One region of the Phyllobacterium sp. P30BS-XVII genome, then DNA from elsewhere that is predicted to be linked to it. Evidence: riboswitches for the same ligand, from Rfam matches in the RefSeq annotation. Region 1 holds a riboswitch; each other region holds the start of a gene.
What was found. A riboswitch is a leader RNA that binds a small molecule or an ion and turns the genes downstream of it on or off. The one in region 1 is predicted to bind cobalamin.
Positions count from the first base shown of each region.

Region 1 (3,995 bases):
CCGGATCGTATCCTGATGATCGATGCCAATCAGGTATGGGAAGTCAACGAAGCCATCGATTGGGTCAACAAGCTTGCCTTCGTCAAGCCATTCTTCATCGAAGAGCCGACCAGCCCTGACGATGTGGCTGGGCATCGCAAGATCCGGCAGGCGATCAAGCCAGTGAAGGTTGCCACGGGCGAGATGTGCCAGAACCGCATCATGTTCAAGCAGTTCATCGCTGAAGGCGCTATTGATGTGGTGCAGATCGATTCGTGCCGCATGGGCGGACTGAATGAAGTGCTTGCCGTATTACTGATTGCCGCGAAGTACGAGCTGCCCGTCTGGCCGCATGCTGGCGGCGTGGGTCTTTGTGAATACGTGCAGCATCTGTCGATGATCGACTATATTGCTGTGTCGGGCACGAAAGAGGGCCGGGTGATCGAATATGTCGACCATCTGCATGAGCATTTCATCGATCCCTGCAACATTCAGGACGCGGCCTATATGCCGCCATCACTGCCGGGTTTCTCGATTGAAATGAAACAGGCTTCGATCGAGGAATATCTTTACCGGCCATAGGCGGGCTTCATCTGCCTGACAAAGAGCTGTCCTATGGCGGAGGGATCATTTGCGTGCCAGTGAGTCCCATTGGCATGTGACACTCTCATTTACTCGTCACGGGGTTTCCATGCTCGACCTGATCAAGCCTTCACTTGCCCGCTTTGCCGCCAGCCTTCACCCGGAGCCGCCCGTTCATCTCGGCAGGCGCTATAACACCAAGGGCGAGTTTCAGCTTGAGCCGGGCAATACGGTGGTCTGCCATCTGGTGAAAGGTTCTGAGTCTGAGGCGGCTGTTATTGCGGTGCGCGAGCGGATGCTGGCTATGCCGGATGCCGGGCAATTGGCATTCACACCCATCTCCAGCCTGCACATGACCCTGTTTCAGGGTATCATCGAATATCGCCGCCGGGCATCCTTTTGGCCAGATGATGTTGCGCTTGAGACCAGTATTGACGATATGACCCAGCTTTATGTGGATCGTCTGCAGGATTTTGAAGGGTGTGGGCCGTTTAATGTCAAAGTGATCGATGTCACACCTGCGGGACTTACGGTTGCCGGTGCGAGCGAATATGACGAGCAAATCCTGCGGGCCTGGCGCGACGCATTGGCCGTTCCGTTCGGGTATCGGCATCCTGATCACGACACCTATGTTTTCCATATTACACTGGCCTATGTGATCGAACGTTTTCCCGATGAACGGCTTGGCGCATGGCAGGCGCTTCTCGATGATTGCCTTGCTACCATTCAACGCGATGCGCCCATTATTGCGCTTAATCCGCCGGCTTTTTGCAGTTTCGTCGATATGAACCACTTTGAAGAGCTTGTTGTTCTCGGCTGAATTAGGGGCACCTGCTGGCCATTCTGCGACATAGTGTACAGTGTCGTCTTACGTAAATGGGATGTCGTTTCCGCACCTATTCTTTTTTTATGCCGAATGCTTTTATCGGGGCACTTGAGGTGCCGCTTTTTTCTAGGGAAGCGGAGAATTGGGAAGCCGGTCGGAAACCCGGCGCTGCCCCCGCAACGGTAGTGGAGTGAAACACGGCATAACAGCCACTGGGCCACAACCCGGGAAGGCGTCGTGACAGCCGAGATGGCAACTCCAGAGCCCGGAAACCAGCCTCGGGACTGAAACCGACTGATCGCGGTGGGCGATCAAGGAGCATGATTTTATGCGGGCATCGGCTTGTGCTGACCGTGTAGGCGTTCTTCCTCCGTCACCACCAGTCAGTTCTTTCGCAACATTGAGGCGAGGACACGACATGGATATGCGCAACGAACTGCTCCGGAACCTGAAAAACCGGAAACCCGGCTACGGCCTCGAACAGGCCTTCTATTCCGATCCGGACTATTACCGTCTGGATATGGAAAATATTTTTTATCGTGACTGGCTGTTCATCGGCCATGATTGCGAAGTCACCAAGCCCGGCAATTTCTTCACCGTGCAGGTGGGCGACTATCCTGTGGTCATCGTGCGTGACCGTCAGGGCCAGATTCGTGCTTTCCACAATTCCTGCCGCCATCGCGGTTCGCGCGTCTGTGCGGCTGAGCGCGGCACATCGGCAAAGCTCGTCTGCCCCTATCACCAGTGGACCTATGAGCTTGACGGCCGCCTGCTTTTCGCGCGCCAGATGGGCGATGATTTCGACCCCAGCCAGCACAGCCTCAAGCCTGTGCATTGCGAAAGCGTTGGTGGTTACATCTTCATCTGTCTTGCGCAGAACCCGACTGATTTCAGCGCAACCCGCGCACTGATCGAGCCTTATCTTGCACCGCATAAGCTCATCGACACAAAGGTTGCCTATCAGAGCACCATTGTGGAGAAGGGCAACTGGAAGCTGGTCTGGGAAAACAATCGCGAGTGCTATCACTGCGTCGCCAACCATCCTGAACTGTGCAAGACTTTCCCGGAAGCGCCGAGTGTCACCGGTGTACAGGGCGCCGGTGACGATCCAGAAATTGCTGAACATTGGCAGCGTTGTGAAGCTGCGGGCCTCCCAAGCACTTTCCGCATGTCCGATGATGGTCAGTATCGCGCCACCCGTGTTCCGCTGCTGCGGGATTCGGAAAGCTATACGATGACCGGTCGCCGCGCCGTCGGTAAGCAGCTCAGCGATATTGTCAATGAGAAGCGGATCGGTTCGCTGTTGCTGTTCCATTATCCGACCACCTGGAACCACATTCTTGGCGACCATGCCATTTCGTTCCGTGTGCTGCCGCTTGGCCCGGATGAAACACAGGTTACAACCAAGTGGCTGGTACATAAGGATGCCGTCGAGGGCGTAGACTATAACCTCGAAGAACTGACGCATGTGTGGACGGAAACCAATGATCAGGACCGCCGTATTGTCGAGGAAAACGCTTTCGGCATCCGCTCGCCCGCCTATGAACCCGGTCCCTATTCGACCGAACATGAAGGCGGCGTACTGCAGTTCCTCGAATGGTATTGCAGGTTCATGGAAGAGCGTCTCACCGGCGGTGATACGCGGCTCAGCAAGGTAGCATAGGTAAAAATGAATATGGGCGTTCCTCAGTCTTACCCGCACCTCGACCAGATGCAGCCGTGGAATGATCGGCTGCATTTATTGGAGTGCCTGTCGATCATTGAGGAAGCGCCGAATGTGAAGACTTTCACATTCCGTTCCGACAATCAGAACTGGTTCCGCTATGAGCCGGGCCAGTTCATGACCTTCGAACTGCCGACCCAGCCCGAAGCTGTTTTGCGTACCTATACGCTGTCATCCAGCCCGTCACGGCCATTCACTATTGCTGTGACGGTCAAAGCGCAGGAAGGCAGTATCGGCACCCGCTGGATGCTGGATCACCTGACGCCGGGTGTCCGGCTGAAGGCATTCGGGCCGCTCGGCGATTTTTCCATGCGCAAGCATCCGGGCGAAAAATATCTGTTCATCTCGGCGGGATCTGGCATTACGCCGATGATGTCGATGACCCGCTGGATGCATGATTGCGCGCCGCAGAGCGATATCAGCTTCGTTACCTGCGCCCGCCGCCCCAGCGATATTATTTTCCGCCGGGAACTGGAATATCTCACCAACTGCATGCCCAATCTGAAACTGTCGTTTCTGATCAAGGAACACGAGATGGGGCAGCTTTGGACCGGCATTCGCGGCAGGCTTGAGGCGCCCAAACTGCCGCTGCTTTCGCCTGACTTCAAGGATCGGACAATTTTCTGCTGTGGCCCGGAAGGTTTCATGCGGGATGTGCGTACCATGCTTGAGGCCAATGGCTTCGATATGGCGCATTATCATCAGGAAAGCTTTGGCCCCGCCGCCGAGCCGGTATTGCCCATGCTCGATGTCATTTCCACGGAAGCATTGGAATCGGCTGCCACGATCACCTTCTCCATGTCTGGTATGGAAGTGCCCTGCATGCCGGGTGATACGATCCTGAAAGCAGCGCGTGGTGCGGGTATACGCATTGCAGCCGCTTGC
Region 1 covers NZ_JACGXO010000002.1:126,074-130,068, forward strand. The annotation lists gene FHW17_RS06555 (L-fuconate dehydratase) at 1-561, shown strand, start outside; gene FHW17_RS06560 (DUF1868 domain-containing protein) at 671-1,381, shown strand; cobalamin riboswitch at 1,482-1,683, shown strand; gene FHW17_RS06565 (aromatic ring-hydroxylating dioxygenase subunit alpha) at 1,806-3,050, shown strand; gene FHW17_RS06570 (hybrid-cluster NAD(P)-dependent oxidoreductase) at 3,057-3,995, shown strand, end outside.

Region 2 (3,995 bases), 300 kb from region 1:
CACGCACAACCGTGTCGACTTCTTCCTTCGTCGCATCGACGCAGGTCAAATGCGCTGCCGCGTTGACGTCGGTTTCAGTCAGGATACGCTTGATCGTACGGGCCGTACGCTCGCGGGTGGAACCACCGGCACCGTAAGTCACCGAGACAAATTCAGGATTGAGCGGCGCAAGGCGCGTCACAGTCTCCCAAAGGCGCTCTTCCATCACCTCGGTCTTTGGCGGAAAGAATTCGAACGAAACCTTGATATTGGTGCCAAGGTCTGCACGGCGGGATTGGCGGAAAAAGCTCATCAGACACTCTCCGATACGCGGGAGGTTAAAGCGGGATCAGCGATCAGCAAGCGTGGGTCGCGTGCCAGCCACAGTTTGACGGTCAGTTTGTCCTGGTCTTTTGGTTCAAGTTCAATGCTGTCTTCCAGTGCAAGCCCGGCCTCAGTCAGCCAGTCACGCATCTGATTGTCGGTAAAGCCAAGCCGCAAATGAGCATGGCTGTCCCGCAGGAATTCAAGATCGTGCGGGGCAAAATCGACGATCAGCATGCGGCCACCTGCTCGTAACGCCCGTGCTGCCTCGCGAATTGCTTCGGCAGGATTATCAAGGAAATGCAGAACCTGATGAATAGTTACCAGATCAAACGACTCCCGATCGACAGGCAGTGAATAGACATCGCCCTGACGAACCTGCGCATTGGCAATGCCCGACCGGTCGAGATTGGACCGGGCGATGGTCAGCATGTCGCGATTGATATCGATGCCGACACCGCGAATGTAAAGCGGTGCAAACAGCTCAAGCAGTCTGCCGGTACCGGTGCCGACATCAAGCATGGCCTGAAAGGGCGTACGTCCGACGATCTTGGTCAGCGCGGCTTCCACGGCACCGTCAGGCACATGCAGCGAACGGATAACGTCCCAGCTTGTTGCATTGGCGCTGAAATAGGCTGCCGCCCGCTCGCGGCGCTGCAGCTTGACCGAGCCAAGCCGCTCGATATCGCGCTCCAGCAGCGGATCGGATATATCAAGGCGGTCGAGCAATATGAGGGCAATGTCGCCAACAATCAGCGATTCCGCGAGACGGAAATAGGCCCAGGAGCCTTCCTGATAGCGATTGATCAGATTGGCTTCGAACAGCAGCTTGAGATGGCGGGAGACACGCGGCTGCGATTGTCCGAGAATGGAAGTCAGATCGGAAACCGTCAAATCACCGCGGGACAACAGCGCCAGAATGCGCAGGCGGCTTGGCTCCGCCGCTGCTTTCAGCGTATCGACCATCAGGTCAAGGTTGAGATCACGTTTGTCCATCGAGCTTTCCTCAAAAGATATAAAGATATGTTTATGTGAGAAATGCTGATTTGGCAAGTTTGTTTTTTGTTGACGGCAAATTTTGTCGCGTCTGAAATAGGCGAGCCAATCGGCAGGCGAATCTGTGAGAGTGATGCGATGAGTGCAGGAACCAACCGTCAGCGGGCTATCGGCAAGCAGCTCACATTGCTTTTACCGGCTGTGCCCTATTCGGATTCCGAACCCATACGCGCCGCCGCCACTGCACCGCATATGAAAACCCTGCCGCCGCCCATCGCCGTCTGGCTTGCGACAGTCGCGCATGTCCGCCACCAGCATACGGATTACGATGCCCTGCGCGATGACGGTTACGATAAGGAATCGGCACGGTTTTTTGTGCTTGAAGCCATCAACCGGAAACTGACGGAATGGCGCGCAACCCGGCTTCTCGACCCGGACGAGGAAGATCCGAGCTGACCGGCCATTGATCTTCAAAAATGAGTTCCGCAAGCGGCAGGCGTTTGCGCCAACCCCGTTTTTCCAGTTCCGGGCTGTCATAAAGCTTGCTGACATAGCCGATGCACAGATAAGCGATAATTTCGATATGGTCAGGGATACCGAGAATACGGCGCATATCCTGATCGTGATAGATGCTGACCCAGCCAACGCCGATACCTTCTGCCCTTGCCGCCAGCCACAGGTTCTGCACGGCGCACACGGTGCTGTAGATATCCATCTGCGGGTTGTGCGTCCGCCCCAGCACCACATCGCCTCCCCGCGTCCTATCGCAGGTAATGCAGAGATTAACCGGTGCCTTCACGATGCCCTCAAGCTTCAATGACGCATAGAGAGCCTGACGTTCATCAGCGAACATCGCGGCTGCCTCCGCATTGGCACGGGTAAATGCCCTGTGTACCTCGACCTTGCGCGCTTCGTCGCGGATGAGAATGAAGTTCCACGGCTGCATGAAACCCACTGACGGCGCATGATGGGCGGCATCCAGAAGCCGCATCAGAACGTCATCTTCTATAGGTCGTGGCAAAAACTGATCGCGTACATCGCGGCGGGTATAGATGGCTTTGTAGACGGCATCGCGCTCATCACGGGAAAAATCAGCGGCGGTCACAGGACCATGGACAGAATCGTGCATTGTTTGCTCCCAACAACGCGAGGGGCCAAAACCCCGGACACCTCCCCGCTGTCCATGCGGTTTTGGCTATCTGGTCCGGCCGGTCTTCTGACTGAGGTTCATCTGAACCGCGCGCCTTCCGGATGTCTCCGTGGCAATCTGCGCGGCCCATCCCCTTTTACAGCGTTGGGCACGTGCCGGATTTTCACCGGCTTCCCGATTCTCCTGCAAGCAGGCACCGAACCGGCTTTCATTCGCCATAAATTCTGGAAAGACGCAAGTATCAGCCGGGATAAATCCATTGTTCCGGCAGACGCGCATCGACTTTTTCGCCCGCATTGATGATACCCGGCACTTCCACCCAGGCAACAACCCCACGCAAACGTCTCGATGCCTTGACGAAATCAAGCGCTGTGGCCGTGTGATCGCGTGTTTGCGCACTTTCAGCGATGGAACGCCCCGCCACCTTACATGGCGCATTCTGGCCATCCACCTTCAGCGTCACCCCGCCTTCGAAGAACAGCAGGGTGCGCGGCGGCAGCATGGAAAGCGAGGGAATACCATCGACCACCATATTGGTGCCGATCCATTCCGGCTTGATTTCCGCAAGGCCCATGGTCTTGGCAATCGTTTCAAGCTCGTCCGCTGCCAGAATGGAAATATGCCGTTCATTGCGCATTTCGGTGCCACGCGGATACCACGGCTCGCGCCCGCCGGAGCGGCGGGTAAGGCCCGCATGATAATCGCCGCGTATGCCCTCAAAGGTAAGATCAAGCATTTCGGCTGCGGCAGTGACAAAACTGTCCTTCGGTGCCTGAAATACACCGCTGACCCGGCCGGCAATTTTGCGGGCAGGAATAATGTGAGTTGTGGTTGCGAAAAGATCAGTCATGACGGCGCTCCATGCAATCTGCCGCATCTTAGGAAAATTGAATATTAAAACCAGCCAATATCACTGATGGAAATGTCAAAATCGGTGATGGGAGGGTGTTGCCACCCTCCCGATCTTATTAGCGCGCCCGCACTTTTTAACGTGTGAGGGGCTTATAGCTTGGACGCTTTGGATTGACACTGTCTGGTCCCAGACGGCGAATCTTGTCGTTCTCATAATCCTCGAAGTTGCCTTCGAACCATTCAACGTGGCTGTCACCTTCGAATGCCAGAATGTGCGTTGCCAGCCGGTCAAGGAACATACGATCGTGGCTGATGATAACGGCGCAGCCAGCATATTTTTCCAGTGCATCCTCAAGAGCCGCCAGCGTTTCCGTGTCCAGATCGTTGGTCGGTTCGTCAAGGAGCAAGACGTTGCCACCCGATTGCAGCATCTTGGCAAGGTGAACGCGGTTACGCTGACCACCGGAAAGATTGCCAACCTTCTGCTGCTGATCGCCGCCCTTGAAATTGAACGCCGAAACATAGGCGCGCGAATTCATCTCGTTCTTGCCGATCTTGATGATTTCATTGCCGCCGGAGATTTCCTCCCAGACGTTCTTTTCGGCTGCGAGGTGATCGCGGCTCTGGTCGACATAGCCGAGATGAACCGTTTCACCGATACGGATTGAACCGGAATCCGGCTTTTCCTGCCCGG
Region 2 covers NZ_JACGXO010000002.1:425,799-429,793, reverse strand. The annotation lists gene metF (methylenetetrahydrofolate reductase [NAD(P)H]) at 1-292, opposite strand, end outside; gene FHW17_RS07965 (metalloregulator ArsR/SmtB family transcription factor) at 292-1,299, opposite strand; gene FHW17_RS07960 (DUF2293 domain-containing protein) at 1,438-1,755, shown strand; gene bluB (5,6-dimethylbenzimidazole synthase) at 1,688-2,428, opposite strand; cobalamin riboswitch at 2,488-2,665, opposite strand; gene FHW17_RS07950 (molybdenum cofactor sulfurase) at 2,691-3,299, opposite strand; gene ettA (energy-dependent translational throttle protein EttA) at 3,436-3,995, opposite strand, start outside.
Region 2: linked by a shared signal. The riboswitch ahead of bluB (5,6-dimethylbenzimidazole synthase) and the one ahead of FHW17_RS06565 (aromatic ring-hydroxylating dioxygenase subunit alpha) in region 1 are both predicted to bind cobalamin.

Region 3 (3,995 bases), on a different contig from region 1:
GCATTGGGAGAGGCATCAGCCAGCCATCTCGGCATTCCCGTCCAGCGGTTCAAACGCATTGCCATTGTCACGGTTGCAGCGGCAACAGGCGCATCGGTTGCCGTCAGCGGTGGTATCGGCTTTGTCGGCGTAGTTGTCCCGCATCTTCTGCGCCTCGTAATTGGTCCGGATCATCGTTACCTGTTGCCAGCGGCTGCGCTGCTTGGCGCAAGCCTGCTGCTGATTGCCGATGCTGTGAGCCGCACAATCGTTGCTCCATCAGAACTGCCCATCGGCATTGTCACTGCTGCCGTTGGTGCTCCCTTCTTCCTATGGATATTGCTGCGTCGTCGCGGCATTCTGGACCTATGACCATGATCCGCGTTTCCAATGTCTCCGTGTCACTTGGACGAAGCAAGATTGTCAAAGATGTATCCTTTGATGCTGGGGCAGGTGAGTTCACCGTCATCGTCGGCCCTAATGGTTCGGGGAAAACGACATTGATGCGTGCTCTCTCCGGTGATCTGCCGCATGAGGGCACAATCAGCATCAATGGCACCCTGATCACCCAGTTGAAACTCTGGCAGATGGCGGCCATGCGCGCGATCCTGCCGCAATCAACCTCGCTGTCTTTCCCGTTCACCGTGCGGGAAATCGTCAAGCTTGGAATGACCAGCGGCCGTTCCGGCGCGCCTCGTCATACCGTGGATACCCTGCCGGATGACGCGCTCGAACGGGTCGACCTTGCAGGCTTTGGCGGACGTTTTTATCAGGAACTCTCCGGCGGCGAACAACAGCGCGTGCAACTGGCGCGCGTTCTCTGCCAGGTCTGGCAACCGGTGCTTGATGGCCAGCCCCGCTTCCTCTTTCTGGATGAACCGGTTTCCAGCCTCGATATCAAACACCAGCTTATTATCATGCAGATTGCCCGTGATTTTGCTGATCGTGGTGGCGGCGTCATCGCGATCCTGCACGACCTCAATCTTACATCCATGTTTGCCGACCGTATTGTGGTTATGCACAGGGGCCATGCTGATTCTGTGGGTACACCTGAGCAAGTCTTGACGGATGACCGCATCTTGCGTGTTTATGAATGCGCGCTGAAAGTGGGTGGCCTGCCCGGCAAATCCGTACCATTTGTTTTGCCCCAATCCGCGATGCTCTGAGTTAGCGAAGATATCACCATCTACCTATTGACTGCGGATGGCGATTTGATACTAAATATAGATGTTATGGTTCTACCGAGTCGCAAGACCGGGAGCTAAGAGGGAAGCCGGTGAGGTGTCGTTGACATTGATGCCGGCGCTGCCCCCGCAACTGTAAACAGCGAGTTGTTGTCGATAATGCCACTGAAGCTGCGCCCTCAAGGTGCAATCGCTTCGGGAAGGCCGACACCAGCGCCGACCTGTGAGCCAGGAGACCTGCCATAACATGATGAACGTCCACGGGCGGGGTGTCCCGGTGTGTCGCTTGCAATGGTCAGTCCCTGACCTATTCCTTGCACGCGTGCGCTCGACCTTTGCCCCCAACATTTGGGGTATAAGCACATGTCTCTTTCTCTTGAAACCACCCGTACCGATGGTCAAGCACCTGTTCGCTCTGGCGACACACCATCATCCTCGACAGAACCCGGCTACCGCGTCATCCGCCGCAATGGTTCGGTAACACCGTTTGATCCCCTGAAAATCACTGTCGCCTTGACCAAGGCTTTCCTCGCCGTTGAAGGCAATGTCGCCGCTGGCTCGCGCCGTGTGCATGATGTGGTTGAAGGTCTGACCTCCGACATCGTGACAACATTGAAACGCCGCAGCAGCGAGGGCCGTCTGTTTCACATTGAGGATGTGCAGGATCAGGTTGAGCTTGCCCTTATGCGCAGCGAGAACCACAAGGTTGCACGCGCCTATGTTCTCTACCGGGAAGAGCGTACGCGGGAACGCGCCAAACTGGTTGAGCCCGTGGCTGAAACCGGCCCGTCACTCAATGTCACCCTGCTCGACGGCACCAAGGCTCCGCTCGATGACATCCGTCTCGCCCGTATCATCAATGAGGCTTGTGAAGGTCTGGAGGGGGTCAGCGCTACTCCCATTCTGAGCGAGACCCAGCGTAATCTTTATGACGGCATCACGCTCGATGAGCTGTCGCTTGCGCCTATTCTGGCAGCGCGCACGCTCGTTGAAACCGAGCCGAACTATTCCTTCGTTACCGCCCGTCTGCTGCTCGACAAGCTGCGCCGCGAAGCATTGAGTTTTGTTTTCGGCAGGTCTGAACAGGCAACCCAGCAAGAAATGGCGGAACGCTACGCAGATTATTTTCCGGCCTATGTAAAAGCTGGCATTGAAGCCGAACTGCTCGACCCGGAACTGGCTCGTTTCGATCTCAAAAAGATTGCCACTGCCTTGAAACCGGAACGCGACCTGCAATTCCAGTATCTCGGCTTGCAGACGCTTTATGATCGCTATCTCCAGCAGACACGCGGCATCCGGTTTGAGCTGCCGCAAGCGTTCCTGATGCGCGTTGCCATGGGACTTGCGTCGCGCGAGATCGACCGTGAAGCCCGCGCCATCGAATTCTACAATCTGTTGTCGTCGTTCGACTTCATGGCGTCCACGCCAACATTGTTTAACTCGGGCACGTTGCGCCCGCAGCTATCCTCCTGCTTCCTGACCACCGTTGCCGATGATCTCGACGGTATCTTCAAGGCGGTGAAGGATAATGCGCTGCTGGCGAAATATTCCGGCGGTCTTGGCAATGACTGGACGCCGGTACGCGGCCTTGGTGCCCACATCAAAGGCACCAACGGCGAAAGTCAGGGCGTGGTGCCATTCCTGAAAGTTGCCAATGACACGGCCATCGCGGTCAATCAGGGTGGCAAGCGCAAGGGCGCGGTCTGCGCCTATCTTGAAACATGGCACGTGGACATCGAGGAGTTTCTCGATCTGCGCAAGAACACCGGGGATGACCGCCGCCGTACCCATGACATGAACACGGCCAACTGGGTGCCTGATCTGTTCATGAGCCGTGTGGAAGCGGATAAACAATGGACCCTGTTCTCGCCCGATGAGACGCCTGATCTGCACGACCTCTATGGTGCAGAATTCAAATCCGCCTATGAGGCCTATGAAGCCAAGGCTGCGCGCGGTGAACTTCGTGTGTTCCGCACCGTCAGGGCATTGGACCTGTGGCGCCGTATCCTGACCATGCTGTTCGAAACAGGCCATCCATGGGTGACTTTCAAGGACCCTTGCAATATCCGCTCACCGCAGGGCCATGTCGGCGTGGTGCATTCCTCGAACCTGTGTACCGAGATTACGCTTAATACATCCAGGGACGAAGTTGCGGTCTGCAATCTCGGCTCCATCAATCTAGCCAATCACATTGGCAGTCAGGGGCTTGATCTGGAACGTTTGGCCCGCACGGTGGCAACAGCCATGCGGATGCTCGACAATGTGATCGACATCAATTTCTACACCATTCCGGAAGCGCGCCATTCCAATCTGCGTCACCGTCCGGTTGGCCTTGGGCTGATGGGTTTTCAGGATGCCTTGCAAGCCTTGCGCATTCCCTATGCGTCCAGCGAGGCCGTGGCTTTCGCCGATCTGAGCATGGAAGCGATCTCTTACCATGCCATTTCCGCGTCGGTGGACCTCGCCAGCGAACGCGGCAGCTATCCAAGCTTCAGCGGCTCGCTGTGGTCGAAAGGAATTCTCCCCATCGACTCCATTGAGTTGCTCGATCAGGCCCGCACAGCAACCGGTGCCAGGCTTTCCATGGATCGCAGCACAACCCTTGACTGGGAAGCCTTGCGCAAGCGGGTGAAAAAATCGGGCATGCGCAATTCCAACACTATGGCGATTGCACCAACCGCCACCATCTCGAACATTTGCGGCGTCGCCCAGTCCATTGAGCCCGCCTATCAGAACCTCTTCGTCAAATCCAACATGTCCGGTGATTTCACCGTTGTGAATGCCGCGCTTGTGCATGATCTGAAGGCGCGCGGGCTATGGGATGAAGTGATG
Region 3 covers NZ_JACGXO010000004.1:397,671-401,665, forward strand. The annotation lists gene FHW17_RS14080 (iron ABC transporter permease) at 1-351, shown strand, start outside; gene FHW17_RS14085 (heme ABC transporter ATP-binding protein) at 354-1,145, shown strand; cobalamin riboswitch at 1,196-1,423, shown strand; gene FHW17_RS14090 (ribonucleoside-diphosphate reductase subunit alpha) at 1,527-3,995, shown strand, end outside.
Region 3: linked by a shared signal. The riboswitch ahead of FHW17_RS14090 (ribonucleoside-diphosphate reductase subunit alpha) and the one ahead of FHW17_RS06565 (aromatic ring-hydroxylating dioxygenase subunit alpha) in region 1 are both predicted to bind cobalamin.

Region 4 (3,995 bases), 160 kb from region 1:
GCATCATGTTCTATGACACCAGCAAGAACCACACCCGCCGCTGGTGCAGTATGGAGGCATGCGGCAACCGGGCAAAAGCTGCCGGTCGCCGCGCGCGTGTCGCTCAATAGCGGCTTACTGCTCTAGCCGCAAAAGCTTTGCTGCCTCGACCATGTTGACGAGGGCTGGCTTCACGTCTTCCCATTTGCGGGTTTTGAGGCCGCAATCCGGGTTGACCCAGATCTGGTCCGGGGCAAGATTTCTTTTGGCCTTACGCAGAAGACCAGCCATTTCATCGACAGGTGGAATGCGCGGTGAATGGATGTCGTAAACACCGGGTCCGATTTCGTTCGGGTAATGGTAGGTCACGAAAGCATCGAGCAATTCCATTTTCGATCGCGATGTCTCGATGGAGATCACATCCGCATCCATGGCCGCGATGGAGTCGATAATATCGTTAAACTCCGAGTAGCACATATGGGTGTGAATCTGGGTCTCGTCGCGCACGCCCGAAGCGGAGAGGCGGAAGCACTCGATGGCCCAGTCGAGATAGGCAGCCCAATCAGCTCGGCGGATCGGCAGACCTTCGCGAATGGCTGGCTCATCGATCTGGATGATCTTGATTCCAGCTTTTTCCAGATCGCTCACCTCGTCACGCAGTGCCAGCCCGATCTGGCGGCAGACCTGATCACGCGAAAGATCATCGCGCACGAAAGACCATTGCATCATGGTTACGGGACCGGTCAGCATGCCCTTCATAGGCTTGTTTGTGAGGGACTGGGCAAAGGATGACCATTCAACGGTCATGGCTTTCGGGCGGCTGACATCGCCGAAAATGATCGGCGGGCGAACGTAACGCGAGCCATAGCTTTGCACCCAGCCATGTTTGGTGAAGGCAAAGCCCGAGAGCTGTTCGCCGAAATACTGCACCATGTCGTTGCGCTCAAACTCACCATGGACAAGCACATCAATGCCGATTTCCTCCTGCCAGCGAATGGAGGTTTCGGTTTCCTTGCGCAGCAGTGCGGCATAAGCATTGGCGGTCAGCGCACCCTTGCCATGTTCCGCCCGCGCTTTGCGTACTCCATCCGTCTGGGGAAAGGAGCCGATAGTGGTTGTCGGAAAGTCGGGCAAGCCAAGCGATTTCTGCTTTTCACGCCGGGCAGGATAGGGGCTCTGACGTTGTGCCTGCTCCGTTGTCACCGCTCGCAGACGCTGTTTTACCGCTTCGTCATGAATTTTGGTCGAGGTGTGGCGTGTTTCGATAGCACGGCTGGCGGCCGCCAGTTCGTCTCGCACGCTGTCTTTGCCCGTGTTGATTGCTTTGCCAAGGATCGACAATTCTTCAAGTTTCTGGGTGGCAAAGGCCAGCCAGCTTTTGAAATCAGGGTCGATATCCGTTTCGAGTTCGAGATCGACAGGGGTGTGCAGCAGCGAACAGGATGGTGCCAGAATGAGGTGATCTGTTCCGCGCTGGGTGATCACGGGTTCGATGCGCCGGAGGATGGCTTCAAGATCCGCACGCCAGACATTGCGGCCATCGATAACACCAAGCGACAGGACAAGACCAGCCGGAGCCTGAGCCACCACCCTGTTGAGTTGCTCGGGCGCACGGCAAAGATCAAGATGCAGGCCAGCAACAGGCAGCCCCAAAGCCAGATCGAGATTGTCACCGAGGGCGCCAAAATAGGGCGTCAGCAGCAGTTTCAGCCGGGGCAGGGCGCGGGCAAAGAACGCATAGGCCACGCGGAATGCGGTCTGTGTGCTTTCATCAAGATCAAGCACCAGCGCAGGTTCATCGATCTGCACCCATTGCGCCCCATTGGCGGAAAGGCGGCGCAGAATTTCCGTGTAAACGGGCAGGAGGCCCGGCAATAGTGACAGTGGATCGAGGCGGTCATCCTTGCTCTTGGCGAGTTTGAGGAAGGTGACAGGTCCAAGAATAACCGGACGTGTATCAAAGCCCTGCTCGCTGGCTTCGCGGTACTCATCAACGGGCTTGTTGGAACCAAGGGTGAATTCCTGACCGCGCGTCAGTTCAGGCACCATGAAATGATAATTGGTATCAAACCACTTGGTCATCTCCTGCGCCGCTACGCCGTGATGGGCGCAACCTTCGTGATCTTGCGAGCCCTGACTGCCCCGCGCCATGGCGAAGTAGGTTTCAGGGGCTGCAGGACCGCCCTTCCATTCATAGTTTTGCGGGATCGCGCCAACCATGACGCTGGTATCCAGCACATGGTCATAGAGTGAGAAATCATTGCTCGGTATGTGGTTGAGGCCATGGGCCTTCTGCAAAGCCCAGTTTTCCTGACGCAGGCCCACAGCGATATCCTGCAGAGTGACGATATGGGATTTGCCTGACCAGAAATTTTCCAGCGCGAATTTCAGCTCGCGCCGTTTGCCGATCCGAGGGAAACCCAGATTGCTTATGGTGATAGACATAGTTCTTTACCCCGATTGGTTGAGGGCAAAGGCCAGGCGCACGCATGCAGGAAATACGGGCATCGCAATGCCCGCTTGCAAGCGACACACCGGACACCCCGCCCGTGGACGTTATCTATCGAGGCAGGTCTCCTGGCTCACGGGTCAGTGCTCTTGTCAGGCCTTCCCGATCCATGTGCGGATCAGTGACACGAAATTGACAACAGCTCGCCGCTTACAGTTGCGGGGGCAGCTCCGGATTAGATCTCGGGAAGAGATCGCACCGTATTCCCTCTTAGCTCTGCGCCCCGGAAGGCGCAGAGAACCACGATGAAGGCATGGTAGGCGTGTGTCCGCAGACTGTCAATAACACATAAAGGTATCTTTATATGGTTACGTCATCATTTAATGGGCGACGGCTGGTTCACCGACAACGTCGCTCTTGCTGCTTTTCTTGATGGTCAGGGCGAGCAAGGCTGCGATGAAGCAGAGAATACCGGCGGTGAAGAATGCAGGCAGGTAGCTTGCATATTCCGTCCGGGCGAAACCGCCACCATAGGCAGCCGATGCGGCTCCAAGCTGATGGCCGGCAAAGACCCAGCCGAATACCATACCGGCCTTTTCGCGGCCAAAACGATCCGTTGCCAGTTTGACGGTTGGCGGTACGGTGGCGATCCAGTCCAATCCATAGAACATGGCGAACAGCGTGAGGCCGTAGATGGAGAAGTTGCTGTAGGGCAAAAAGAGCAGCGAGGCACCGCGCAGGCCGTAGTACCAGAACAGCAACCAGCGATTATCGACCCGGTCGGACAGCCAGCCGGAACCGATTGTGCCGAAGAAATCGAAGAAGCCCATCATGGCAAGCACGCTGGCCGCTGTCACTGCGGCGAGGCCGTAATCACCGCAAAGCGCGACGAAATGTGTCTGGATCAGGCCGTTGGTGCTCGCACCGCAGATATAGAACGTGGCGAACAGGACCCAGAACGTGCTGCTGCGGGAGATTTCTTTCAGTGTGACAAGCGGCATGATGATGAGTGAGAGAAGTCCGCCCGTTATCGGAGCAGTCTTCGTGACTTCTTTTTCGCCATAGGCTGGCAAGCCCACATCGGCTGGACGGTCGCGCATCAGCAGAAATACCGCAACAGCGGCAACGGCGAGCAGGGCGCAGACCATCATGGTGGCGGCACGCCAGCCGTAATTTTCACTGATGGACGCCATGAGTGGCATGAAGGCCAACTGGCCGGTCGCCGAGCTTGCGGTCAGCATGCCAAGCACCAATCCGCGCCGTTCCGTAAACCAGCGCGTGGCGACAGTTGCGCCGAGCACCATGGCGGTCAAGCCAGTACCGAAGCCGATCACAACGCCCCATAACAGGATAAGCTGCCAAATCTGCGTCATGCCCAGCGATAGAAACGAGCCACCGGCAATAAGCGCGAGCGCCACGCAGACAACCTTGCGCACACCGAAATAGTTCATGAAAGCGGCAGCGAACGGACCCATCAGGCCGAACAGCAGCAGACGAATGGAAAAGGCCGTCGCGATCTGTTCCGTGGTCCAGCCGAACTCTTTTTCCAGCGGTACGATGAGTACGC
Region 4 covers NZ_JACGXO010000002.1:286,479-290,473, forward strand. The annotation lists gene FHW17_RS07335 (CGNR zinc finger domain-containing protein) at 1-110, shown strand, start outside; gene metE (5-methyltetrahydropteroyltriglutamate--homocysteine S-methyltransferase) at 115-2,424, opposite strand; cobalamin riboswitch at 2,529-2,748, opposite strand; gene FHW17_RS07345 (MFS transporter) at 2,809-3,995, opposite strand, start outside.
Region 4: linked by a shared signal. The riboswitch ahead of metE (5-methyltetrahydropteroyltriglutamate--homocysteine S-methyltransferase) and the one ahead of FHW17_RS06565 (aromatic ring-hydroxylating dioxygenase subunit alpha) in region 1 are both predicted to bind cobalamin.